4 regions of the Pantoea nemavictus genome follow, and region 2 is predicted to be linked to each of the others. Evidence: predicted binding sites of a transcription regulator. Region 2 holds the regulator's gene; each other region holds the start of a gene.
What was found. Region 2 encodes sigma-54, which starts transcription at its own class of promoters, with help from an activator protein. Its sites were predicted from a motif close to GTTGGCACANNTTTCGCTNT; they were not measured.
Positions count from the first base shown of each region.

Region 1: a site for sigma-54 is predicted at 1,563-1,582, ahead of WH298_RS07635 (gamma carbonic anhydrase family protein). Genes of this name have one in related genera too.
Region 3: a site for sigma-54 is predicted at 1,307-1,326, ahead of glnA (glutamate--ammonia ligase). Genes of this name have one in related genera too.
Region 4: a site for sigma-54 is predicted at 1,100-1,119, ahead of WH298_RS13820 (gamma-glutamyltransferase family protein). Genes of this name have one in related genera too.

Region 1 covers NZ_JBBGZW010000001.1:1,690,252-1,693,386, reverse strand. The annotation lists gene aroE (shikimate dehydrogenase) at 1-722, shown strand, start outside; gene WH298_RS07635 (gamma carbonic anhydrase family protein) at 732-1,286, opposite strand; rRNA gene WH298_RS07630 (16S ribosomal RNA) at 1,779-3,135, shown strand, end outside.
Region 2 covers NZ_JBBGZW010000001.1:2,658,659-2,661,793, reverse strand. The annotation lists gene lptB (LPS export ABC transporter ATP-binding protein) at 1-404, shown strand, start outside; gene rpoN (RNA polymerase factor sigma-54) at 453-1,892, shown strand; gene hpf (ribosome hibernation promoting factor) at 1,914-2,201, shown strand; gene ptsN (PTS IIA-like nitrogen regulatory protein PtsN) at 2,362-2,844, shown strand; gene rapZ (RNase adapter RapZ) at 2,897-3,135, shown strand, end outside.
Region 3 covers NZ_JBBGZW010000001.1:2,047,149-2,050,283, reverse strand. The annotation lists gene glnA (glutamate--ammonia ligase) at 1-1,159, opposite strand, end outside; gene typA (ribosome-dependent GTPase TypA) at 1,599-3,135, shown strand, end outside.
Region 4 covers NZ_JBBGZW010000001.1:3,034,489-3,037,623, reverse strand. The annotation lists gene hpxU (MurR/RpiR family transcriptional regulator HpxU) at 192-1,031, opposite strand; gene WH298_RS13820 (gamma-glutamyltransferase family protein) at 1,259-2,845, shown strand; gene hpxX (oxalurate catabolism protein HpxX) at 2,858-3,043, shown strand; gene WH298_RS13810 (AtzE family amidohydrolase) at 3,040-3,135, shown strand, end outside.

The DNA of each region.
Region 1 (3,135 bases), 970 kb from region 2:
GTAGAGAGTGTGCGCCATTAGAAGGGTTTCCTCAGGCAATAGCGGATTTTTTTGCTAAGGGTGGTAAAGGCGCCAACGTAACGTTGCCTTTTAAGCAGCAAGCGTGGGAGTTTGCTGATGAGCTCAGCGAGCGAGCGGCACTCTCCGGCGCTGTTAATACCTTAAAGAAAGATGCGCAGGGTAAGATCTTCGGCGATAACACGGATGGCATTGGTTTACTCAGCGATCTGGAGCGACTGCAGCTGATCCATCCCGGCGATCGTGTGCTGCTGGTGGGTGCCGGCGGAGCAGCGCGAGGTGTGATCCTGCCGCTTCTTTCTTTTGGATGTTCACTGGTTGTGGTCAATCGCACCGTTGAACGAGCAGCAATGCTGGCAGAAATTTTCCACCAGAGCGGAGATATTCAAGCTAGTGGCTTCGGGCAATTAGAGGATCAGGAGTTTGATCTGATCATTAATGCCACTTCGAGTGGTGTCGATGGCAAGGTGCCTGCACTAACCGCCTCTCTTATTAACCAGCAAACGCGTTGCTATGACATGTTTTATCAACAAGGTTTAACGCCATTTCTGCTGTGGTGCCAGCAGCAGGGTGCGCAGCAGCTGGCAGATGGTGTTGGCATGCTGGTGGGGCAAGCCGCTCATGCTTTCCAACTGTGGCATGGCGTGATGCCAGAGATCACGCCAGTGATTACTAAACTAAAGCAGGCAATGCAGCAGGAGTGAGTTTGACGATCAGGAAGGAGCTTTGCTTTCTTGATCGAGATATTCATTCTTCCAACCAACATAATTGTTGGATGAATAGAGCAGCCCGGCGATTTCAGCTTCACTTAGCGGTCGTACTTGTTTAACCGGGCTGCCTAAATAGAGATAGCCACTCTCCAGACGTTTGCCCGGCGGCACCAAACTGCCAGCGCCAATCATCACGTCATCTTCAATAATTACGCCGTCCAGCAGAATCGATCCCATACCAACCAGCACACGATCGCCAATGGTACAGCCGTGTAGCATGGCTTTATGACCCACCGTCACGTCTTCGCCAATGATGAGTGGGAAACCTTCCGGATTGCTGGTGGATTTATGCGTGACGTGCAGTACGCTGCCGTCCTGGATATTACTTCTTTTACCAATCATCACTTTATTCACGTCACCGCGAATCGCTACCAGCGGCCAAATGCTGACGTCATCAGCAAGTTGTACTTCACCGACCACCACGCTGCTGCTATCGATCATGACGCGATCGCCGGTTTGCGGAAAATGGTTCTTATAAGGTCGTAGGGCTATAGACATGATCTTCTCCTTTTACATTTTTACCCAAGCCTGCGGTTTAAAAGCCGGATAAACAAGATGATTTTTGAACAGATCGCTCGCGATCGCAGCGAAAAGAATGAAAACTCGCCAGTCGATTAAAAAGATCGAAAAAAGGGGTTGTGCAAAAAATTCGGATCCCTATAATGCGCCACCACTGAGACGGCAAAGCGGCAACGCAGGCGGCTCAGCAGGGAGTGAAGAAATTCATCCCGCCGGATGAAAGCGCTGAAAAAAAGTGTTTGACTCTGAAGGAGGAAAGCGTAATATACGCCACCTCGCGACAGGCGGTTAACCCGCTGTTCGCAACGCTCTTTAACAATTTATCAGACAATCTGTGTGGGCACTCGCAGGATTGATATCAGCGTCTCCGGACGCAAAAAAATATCAAGTCTCACGAGTGAACACATAATGAAATTCATTATGACGTTTTACAGATGAGCATCGCTTAACTTGTTTAAGCAAATCAAACTTAAATTGAAGAGTTTGATCATGGCTCAGATTGAACGCTGGCGGCAGGCCTAACACATGCAAGTCGGACGGTAGCACAGAGGAGCTTGCTCCTTGGGTGACGAGTGGCGGACGGGTGAGTAATGTCTGGGAAACTGCCCGATGGAGGGGGATAACTACTGGAAACGGTAGCTAATACCGCATAACGTCGCAAGACCAAAGTGGGGGACCTTCGGGCCTCACACCATCGGATGTGCCCAGATGGGATTAGCTAGTAGGTGGGGTAATGGCTCACCTAGGCGACGATCCCTAGCTGGTCTGAGAGGATGACCAGCCACACTGGAACTGAGACACGGTCCAGACTCCTACGGGAGGCAGCAGTGGGGAATATTGCACAATGGGCGCAAGCCTGATGCAGCCATGCCGCGTGTATGAAGAAGGCCTTCGGGTTGTAAAGTACTTTCAGCGGGGAGGAAGGCGGTGAGGTTAATAACCTCACCGATTGACGTTACCCGCAGAAGAAGCACCGGTTAACGCCGTGCCAGCAGCCGCGGTACTACGGAGGGTGCAAGCGTTAATCGGAATTACTGGGCGTAAAGCGCACGCAGGCGGTCTGTCAAGTCGGATGTGAAATCCCCGGGCTTAACCTGGGAACTGCATTCGAAACTGGCAGGCTAGAGTCTCGTAGAGGGGGGTAGAATTCCAGGTGTAGCGGTGAAATGCGTAGAGATCTGGAGGAATACCGGTGGCGAAGGCGGCCCCCTGGACGAAGACTGACGCTCAGGTGCGAAAGCGTGGGGAGCAAACAGGATTAGATACCCTGGTAGTCCACGCCGTAAACGATGTCGACTTGGAGGTTGTTCCCTTGAGGAGTGGCTTCCGGAGCTAACGCGTTAAGTCGACCGCCTGGGGAGTACGGCCGCAAGGTTAAAACTCAAATGAATTGACGGGGGCCCGCACAAGCGGTGGAGCATGTGGTTTAATTCGATGCAACGCGAAGAACCTTACCTACTCTTGACATCCAGCGAACTTAGCAGAGATGCTTTGGTGCCTTCGGGAACGCTGAGACAGGTGCTGCATGGCTGTCGTCAGCTCGTGTTGTGAAATGTTGGGTTAAGTCCCGCAACGAGCGCAACCCTTATCCTTTGTTGCCAGCGGTTCGGCCGGGAACTCAAAGAAGACTGCCAGTGATAAACTTGAAGAAGGCGGGGATGAAGTCAAGTCATCATGGCACTTACGAGTAGGGCTACACACGTGCTACAATGGCGCATACAAAGAGAAGCGACCTCGCGAGAGCAAGCGGACCTCATAAAGTGCGTCGTAGTCCGGATCGGAGTCTGCAACTCGACTCCGTGAAGTCGGAATCGCTAGTAATCGTAGA
Region 2 (3,135 bases):
ACTTAACGGAAGAGCAGCGCCAGGATCGTGCCAACGAGCTAATGGAAGAGTTTCATATTGCACATTTGCGCGACAGCATGGGCCAGGCGCTGTCAGGCGGTGAGCGTCGTCGTGTGGAAATTGCTCGTGCACTGGCAGCGAATCCGAAATTTATTCTACTGGATGAACCATTTGCTGGCGTTGACCCCATTTCGGTTATCGACATCAAAAAAATCATTGAGCATTTACGCGACAGTGGCCTTGGCGTGTTGATTACCGACCACAATGTGCGTGAAACCCTCGCAGTCTGTGAACGCGCTTATATCGTCAGCCAGGGACATTTGATTGCCCATGGCACGCCTGATGAAATTCTTGTAGATGAGCAGGTTAAGCGTGTTTATTTGGGCGAAGAGTTCAGACTCTGATAAGGTGTTGTAACACCCTACGTTTGCTTAGGAAATTCTAACCGAATTATGAAGCAAGGTTTGCAACTCAGGCTCAGCCAACAGCTGGCGATGACACCACAGTTGCAGCAAGCAATTCGCTTGCTGCAACTCTCTACGCTTGAACTCCAGCAAGAACTCCAACTGGCGCTGGAAAGCAATCCGCTGCTTGAACAAACCGATCTGCATGAAGAAGTCGACGCACGCGAATTTCAGGATCAGGAAAGCGATTCGTTAGACACGCGCGAAGCACTTGAACAGAAGGATATGCCCGAGGAGCTGCCGCTCGACGCGACCTGGGATGAAATTTATACCGCTGGCACCCCTTCCGGCACAGGTACCGATTATCAGGACGACGAACTGCCGGTCTATCAGGGTGAAACGACTCAATCGCTGCAGGATTACCTTATGTGGCAGGTTGAGTTGACGCCTTTCACCGATACCGATCGCGCCATTGCCACCTCCATTGTCGATGCCATTGACGACACCGGCTATCTCACCGTCAGCTTACAAGACATTTATGACAGTATTGGCGATGAAGAGCTGACGCTGGAAGAAGTCGAAGCCGTGCTGAAACGCGTACAACGTTTCGATCCGGTGGGCGTAGGTGCGCGCGATTTACGTGATTGCCTGTTAGTTCAGCTATCGCAATATTCCGCCGCAACACCCATGCTGACAGAAGCTCGTTTGATTGTTAGCGAACATCTCGATTTACTGGCTAATCACGACTTCCGCAGCCTGATGCGCGTCACGCGTCTAAAGGAAGAGGTGCTAAAGGACGCGATGCTGCTGATTCAGTCGCTCGATCCGCGTCCAGGCCAGTCGATCAATACCAGCGAGCCGGAATATGTGATTCCCGATGTGCTGGTGCGCAAAGTCAGCAAACGCTGGACGGTTGAACTCAACTCCGACAGCATGCCGCGCCTGAAGATCAATCAGCAATACGCTGCGATGGGCGGTGCCGGACGTAATGACAGTGACAATCAGTTTATTCGCAGCAACTTACAGGAAGCCAAGTGGCTGATTAAGAGCCTGGAGAGCCGCAACGACACGCTGCTGAAGGTGACACGCTGTATCGTTGAACAGCAGCAGGCGTTTTTTGAGCAAGGTGAGGAGCACATGCGTCCGATGGTACTGGCGGATATCGCTCAGGCCGTTGATATGCATGAATCCACCATTTCCCGCGTCACCACGCAGAAGTATTTACACAGCCCGCGTGGCATCTTTGAATTGAAGTATTTTTTCTCCAGTCACGTCAACACCGAAGGCGGCGGCGAAGCCTCTTCCACGGCGATTCGTGCACTGGTAAAAAAATTGATCTCTGCGGAAAATCCCGCAAAACCCTTGAGCGACAGCAAACTGACCTCCATGTTATCCGATCAGGGCATCATGGTAGCGCGACGTACGGTTGCTAAATATCGCGAGTCTTTATCTATACCGCCATCAAACCAGCGTAAGCAATTGGTTTGACCGAACGAAGAAGGAAGACCTATGCAGCTAAACCTTACCGGACATAATGTTGAAATTACCGAACCTCTGCGTGAATTTGTAAATAGCAAATTTGCCAAACTGGAACACTATTTTGATCGTATCAATCAGGTTTATATTGTTCTAAAAGTAGAGAAGGTAACGCAGATTGCGGATGCAACACTGCACGTCAACGGCGGGGAGCTGCACGCCACATCGGAAGCGGAAGACATGTACGCGGCCATCGACGGGTTAATCGATAAGCTCTCCCGTCAGCTGACCAAACACAAAGACAAACTGAAAAAACACTAACCTTCACGCTTGCAGAGTGCTGACTGATTCGGCACTTAGAGCCAGGATGGGGCGGATTTAACCGCCCCGTTTTGTCATCTGCGCAAGCGCCAACGGGCGTAGGGCAATGAAACCCATTGTCTGCTCCTCGCGGCTATGTGAACTCGCAAGTGAAACGATGATGAACAACGATCTAACACTGGAATTGAGCTCGGTCCTTTCCCTGGACTGTACCCGTAGCGGCGTACACTGCCAGAGTAAAAAACGCGCGCTGGAAATTATCAGCGAGCTGGCAGCGAAGCAGCTCAATCTGCCGCACCAGACGCTTTTCGAAGCAATCCTCACCCGCGAACGTATGGGCAGTACCGGCATTGGCAACGGCATCGCCATTCCACACGGCAAGCTGGAGGAGGACACGTTACGCGCTGTAGGCGTATTTATCAGCCTTGATCAGCCTATCGCTTTTGATGCGGTTGATAACCAGCCGGTTGATCTCCTGTTTGCTCTGCTGGTGCCTGCGGACCAGTGCAAAACCCACTTGCATACGCTTTCGCTTGTCGCCAAGCGTCTGGCGGATAAAACCGTCTGCCGTCGTTTACGCGCGGCACAAAGCGACGAAGAGCTCTACGCCATTATCACAGAAGCTCAGGAAGCACACTCTTAAGCGACAAATACTTTTACCGGCGTCTTCGCCGGTTTAAAACGGGAGAAATGTGATGGTGCTGATGATCGTTAGCGGTCGTTCAGGCTCAGGAAAGTCAGTTGCGCTGCGTGCCCTTGAGGACATGGGTTTTTACTGTGTTGATAACCTGCCGGTCGTGCTGTTGCCAGAGTTGGCGAATACCTTAACTGAACGCAACATCTCTGCGGCGGTTAGCATTGACGTGCGTAACATGCCTGAATCGCCGGAAGTGTTCGAAGCCGCGCTCAATAATTTGCCCGACACCTTCTCGCC
Region 3 (3,135 bases), 610 kb from region 2:
TCTTGTTGATAACACCATCAAGACCGGCCATCAGCAGCGCGGTGAATGCCAGGTATGGGTTAGCCGCTGGATCCGGGAAGCGTGCTTCGATACGACGTGCTTTCGGGCTAGCAACCACTGGGATACGGATAGAAGCAGAACGGTTACGGGCAGAGTAAGCCAGCATAACAGGTGCTTCGTAGCCTGGGACCAGACGCTTGTATGAGTTAGTGGTTGGGTTTGCCAGGGCGTTGATCGCTTTAGCGTGCTTGATGATACCGCCGATGTAGAACAGAGCAGTTTCAGACAGGCCGCCGTACTTGTCGCCAGAGAACAGGTTCACGCCGCCTTTTGACAGGGACATGTGACAGTGCATACCTGAACCGTTATCGCCGAACATTGGCTTAGGCATGAAGGTTGCAGTTTTGCCGTACGCATGAGCAACGTTGTGCACCACGTATTTGTAGATCTGAATTTCGTCCGCTTTTTTGGTCATGGTGTTGAAGCGGGTTGCCACTTCGTTCTGACCAGCAGTTGCCACTTCATGGTGGTGTGCTTCAACCACTAAGCCCATCTGCTCCATGGTCAGACACATGGCTGAACGGATGTCCTGCGCTGAGTCAACCGGTGGCACTGGGAAGTAACCGCCTTTCAGACCTGGACGGTGACCTTTGTTACCGCCTTCGTACTCTTTACCGGTGTTCCATGCTGCTTCGATATCATCGATAGCCACGTGTGAACCTGAAGTAGAAGAACCGAAACGGATGTCATCGAACAGGAAGAACTCTGGCTCAGGTCCAAACAGCACGGTATCCGCGATGCCTGAAGAACGCAGGAACTCTTCTGCACGTTTAGCAATGGAGCGCGGGTCACGATCGTAGCCCTGCAGTGTGCCTGGCTCAAGGATGTCGCAACGGATGATCAGGGTCGAGTCTTCGAAGAACGGATCCATAACTGCAGTGGTTGCATCCGGCATCAGCACCATGTCTGATTCGTTAATGCCTTTCCAGCCACCGATGGAGGAGCCATCGAACATTTTGCCTTCTTCGAAGAAGTCAGCGTTAACCTGGTGAGCAGGGATAGTAACGTGCTGTTCTTTACCTTTGGTATCGGTAAAACGCAGGTCAACAAACTTAACTTCATGCTCGTTCATCATCGAGAGAACGTGTTCAGCGGACATACTCAACTCTCCTGGAAATGGTCATTATCGTCATGGTGAGAGAACTTCGTTGCCGGGAATGCGCCACAACTGCTGACCACTCCTAACCAAAGATCTCGGCAAGCTCTTTCAACCGTTTTATAACTGTCGTTTTCGCTTAAAATAGATAAAGCGAATTCTGTGCCAACTTTATGACAATAGCGAAAATGGCGCTACAATGCGCCCTTTCGTGAGTCGAAGGCTGCACCAGGATGGATTGCATGCATTGTTATGGTGCACCCGTGGTGAATGAAGGCACCAACATGGTGCAAAATGCCATCGCAGTGCAGATTAATGCACCGTTAATGGTGCTAAAAACCAGCACTACGAGAAACTTTCGGCGAAATCTGTGATCATGTTCAGTCTTCCGCTTAATCCGTGTACAATACCGCGTTATTTCTATAATGCCTGAGGCAAAGCTGTGATCGAAAATTTGCGTAACATCGCCATCATCGCGCACGTTGACCATGGTAAGACCACCCTGGTTGACAAGCTGCTACAACAGTCCGGTACTTTTGATGCTCGTACCGAAGCGACTGAGCGCGTAATGGACTCTAACGATTTGGAGAAAGAGCGTGGGATTACCATCCTCGCAAAAAACACCGCCATCAAATGGAATGACTACCGTATCAACATCGTTGATACCCCAGGACACGCCGACTTCGGTGGTGAAGTGGAGCGCGTCATGTCCATGGTGGATTCGGTGCTGCTGGTTGTAGATGCGATGGATGGCCCTATGCCGCAAACCCGCTTCGTAACCAAGAAAGCATTTGCTCATGGTTTGAAGCCGATTGTGGTTATCAACAAAGTTGACCGTCCGGGCGCGCGTCCTGATTGGGTTGTTGATCAGGTATTCGACCTGTTCGTTAACCTGGATGCGACTGACGAGCAGCTGGACTTCCCGATCATCTTCGCTTCGGCGTTGAATGGTATCGCGGGTCTGGAACACACCGATATGGCTGACGACATGACCCCGCTGTACCAGGCGATCGTCGACCACGTTTCCCCACCTCAGGTTGAAGTTGAAGCGCCACTGCAGATGCAGATCTCGCAGCTGGACTACAACAACTACCTGGGCGTGATCGGCATCGGCCGCATCAAGCGCGGTACCGTGAAGCCGAACCAGCAAGTCACTATCATTGATAGCGAAGGCAAAACCCGTAACGGTAAAGTCGGTAAAGTACTGGGCCACCTCGGTCTGGAGCGTATCGAAAGCACCCTGGCAGAAGCGGGCGACATCATCGCTATCACCGGCCTGGGCGAGCTGAACATCTCTGACACCATCTGCGACACGCAGAATGTGGAAGCGCTGCCAGCTCTGAGCGTCGATGAACCAACCGTAACCATGTTCTTCAACGTGAACACCTCACCGTTCTGCGGTAAAGAAGGTAAGTTCGTGACCTCGCGCCAGATCCTGGAGCGTTTGAACAAAGAACTGGTACACAACGTGGCACTGCGCGTTGAAGAAACCGAAGATTCTGATGCGTTCCGCGTTTCAGGTCGTGGTGAGCTGCACTTGTCGGTTCTGATCGAGAACATGCGTCGTGAAGGTTTCGAGCTGGCGGTATCCCGTCCGAAAGTAATCTTCCGCGAGTTTGAAGGCCGTAAGCAGGAGCCATTCGAAAACGTCACCCTCGACATCGAAGAAACCCACCAGGGTTCTGTGATGCAAGCGATGGGTGAGCGTAAAGGCGACCTGAAAAACATGGATCCAGATGGTAAAGGCCGTGTACGTCTTGACTACATGATCCCAAGCCGCGGTCTGATCGGCTTCCGTAACGAATTCATGACCATGACTTCAGGTACCGGTCTGCTGTACTCCACCTTCAGCCACTACGACGACGTGCGTCCGGGCGAAGTGGGTCAGCGTCAGAACGGCGTACTGATCTCTAACGGCCAGGGTAAAGCGGTAGCGTTCGCCCTGTTCGGTCTGCAGGATCGCGGTAAGCTGTTCCTGG
Region 4 (3,135 bases), 380 kb from region 2:
ATGCACCCCGGTGAGTTTACGTGAAACAAAAGATTCTTGATGAATCATTCTGCAACTAATGTGCCAACCGCAGTGTCAGGGAAAGAAAGCGGAAAAATTGAGGTTTTACTGAATACAAGGCGAAAAAAACGGGCATAGCGCCCGTGGGAGTTAACGATCCAAAACAGTGCAATGCACCATAGTGGCGCCCGTTAACGGTGTTCCAGCTCGTCGAGATGCTGATAAAGATCGGCGATTTGGTGGATGCGCTGACGCCCCTGCGACAACATTTCATGCAGCAAGGCGTTGGCCAGCAGATTAATCAGGCTCATGGCGGAGGCGTAACTGTCAAAGGCGGAAACGCTGTCGAGCGGTGCGCACAGCTGCCAGCTCGCCAGCGTAATGATGCCCTGCGCCTGCGGCTCACACAGCGCCAGCACCGGAATGTGGCTCTGCTGCAGCTGCTGCATCAGCGGACGAATGATGCGTGGACGGCGACGAAACGCCATCACCACTACGATATCCTCCGGCGTTATATCCACCAGCTCCTCGCCCAGCGTCTGGCCCGGCTGCGGCAGGACGTGCACCTGCGGACGCGCCTGCATCAGCTGCTGACGCAGGTGCAGCGCCACCGGATAGGCGTTACGCATGCCGATGATAAACACCCGTTTAGCCACGCCCAGCGCCGCAATCACCTCACCGAACTGCTGCGGATCGATGCTGTTGACCCACTGCGTCAGGTTGGCCATCTCTTGTTTATAGTGGCGCGACAGCAAGGTGTTGCCCTGCACCGCATCGCGGTTGTCGGTGAGCGGCATACCGCTCTGGCGCAGGATGCGCAGCTCATCGCGCATGTCCTTGTATTTCTCGTAACCGAGACGCTTGAACAAACGGCTCACCGTGGCCTTTGACACCCCGCTCAGTCGCGCCAGTTCGGCGCTGTTATAGCTGATCAGATCATCAAAATGGTCAAACACGAAGTCGGCAATGCGCTGCTCCTGCGGCGACAATTGCGGGTAGTGACTACGAAGGCGTTCATCAAGTTGTTTCATCATCGGTCCTGTAACTTTCGTTTCACCACAAGCTAGCATAAATCGATCCAGATTGATGTCCGACCAAAACTGGAACAGCTCTTGCTTAGTTTTGTGCAGTATCTGCCAGGTGCGCATAAACCCGCACATTCCGTAGCGGCGCAATTTATTGCGCGATAAATCGCGCCGCTACGGAATGTGCGGGGATTAAACAGCGTGCTCACAAAAGAACAAGAGAAGAAATCACTATGATACAGAGCAACATGGCGCCGTTAGGCATGGCCGTTACGCCGCATCATCTCGCCAGCGAAAGCGCATTAGCGGTGCTGCGTGAAGGCGGCAGCGCAATTGAGGCGATGGTCGCCGCGGCTGCCACCATCGCCGTGGTTTATCCCCACATGAATGGCTTAGGCGGCGACGGCTTCTGGCTGATCGTGCCGCCGAATGGCGATCCGATCGCCATTGACGCCAGCGGCGCAGCGGGAACGCTGGCGCACCTCGATTTCTATCACGGTGAAACCCATATTCCGCATCGCGGCCCGAAAGCCGCATTAACCGTCGCCGGCACCGTCAGCGGCTGGCAGGAGGCATTAACGCTGGCGCAGGAACTGGGTGCTGCGCCGATGCCATTAACGCGCCTGCTGCGCGATGCGATTCGCTATGCTGCCGACGGGATTCCAGTCACCGCTTCGCAAGCCGCTGCCACCGCCGCCAAGCAGCATGAACTGCAGCATCAGCCCGGTTTTGCCGCCACTTACTTACCGGACGGCAGCGTGCCCGCCGCAGGCAGCCGCTTCACCCAACCGGCGCTGGCCAATACGCTGAGCATGCTGTGCGATCACGGGCTGGAGAGTTTTTATCGCGGTGAACTGGCACATCATCTGGCGCGCGAAATGACCGCGCTCGGTATGCCGATCACGCTGGAAGATTTGCAGACGCACCACGCCCGCCGCTGCACGCCGCTGCATCTGGCGCACAGCGAAGGCGATATCTGGAATATGACGCCGCCGACCCAGGGTTTGGTGTCGCTGGCAATCCTCGGCATCACCGATCGGCTGGATATGGCGGGCGCCGATGAGGCGCAAACCGTGCACCGCATCGTCGAAGCCACCAAAAAAGCCTTTGCGCTGCGCGACCAGCACATTACCGATCCGCGCCATATCGACGTTGATATACAAAGCCTGCTGGATGATGCGCATCTCAGCACGCTGGCGGCGCAGGTGGATGAGCAGCAAGCTGCGCCGTGGGGCACCGGGCGCGGACCCGGCGACACGGTGTGGATGGGCGTGATGGACAGCAGCGGGCTGGCGGTTTCCTTTATCCAGAGCATCTACCACGAATTTGGCAGCGGTGTGGTGCTGCCCGGCACCGGCATCACCTGGCAAAACCGTGGCGCTGCGTTCAGCCTGCAGCCCGATCATCTGCTGGCGCTGCAGCCGGGCAAACAGCCGTTCCACACGCTAAATCCTGCCGCCGCGCGTCTTAAAGATGGCCGCACCATGGTGTATGGATCGATGGGCGGCGACGGCCAGCCACAAACCCAGGCGGCGATTTTCACCCGCCATGTGATTCAGGGGCATCCTCTGCAACAGGCGGTGAGTGCGCCGCGCTGGCTGCTGGGGCGCACGTGGGGACAATCATCGGATTCACTCAAGCTGGAAGCTCGCATCGCGCCGGAAACGCTGCAGCAGCTGCGCGCGCTCGGCCATGAGGTGGAACTGCTGCCTGATTTCAGTGAAGTGGTCGGCCATGCGGGTGCGATCGTGCGACACAACAACGGCATGCTGGAAGGCGCGTTTGATCCGCGCAGCAACGGCAGCGCCGCCGGTTTCTAACGGAGATTTTTTATGAGCAAACAACCGGATTGGGCCACCTATATCGCCCAAATGGAGCAGATACTGGCACTGGAGCTGGACGACGCGCGCCGTGCCGAGCTGCTGACACAGTTCAACCGCATCGCCGCGATGGCCGAGCCGCTGATGGCGCTGCCGCTCGACGATCGGCTGGAAGTGGCAGGAGTGTACCATCCATGAAACTGTCGTCACTCTCGATTAACGCCCTACAGCAGGCGCTGCGCAAGGGCGAAATCAGCGCCCGCGAGATCGCGCAAACAACGCTAGCGGCG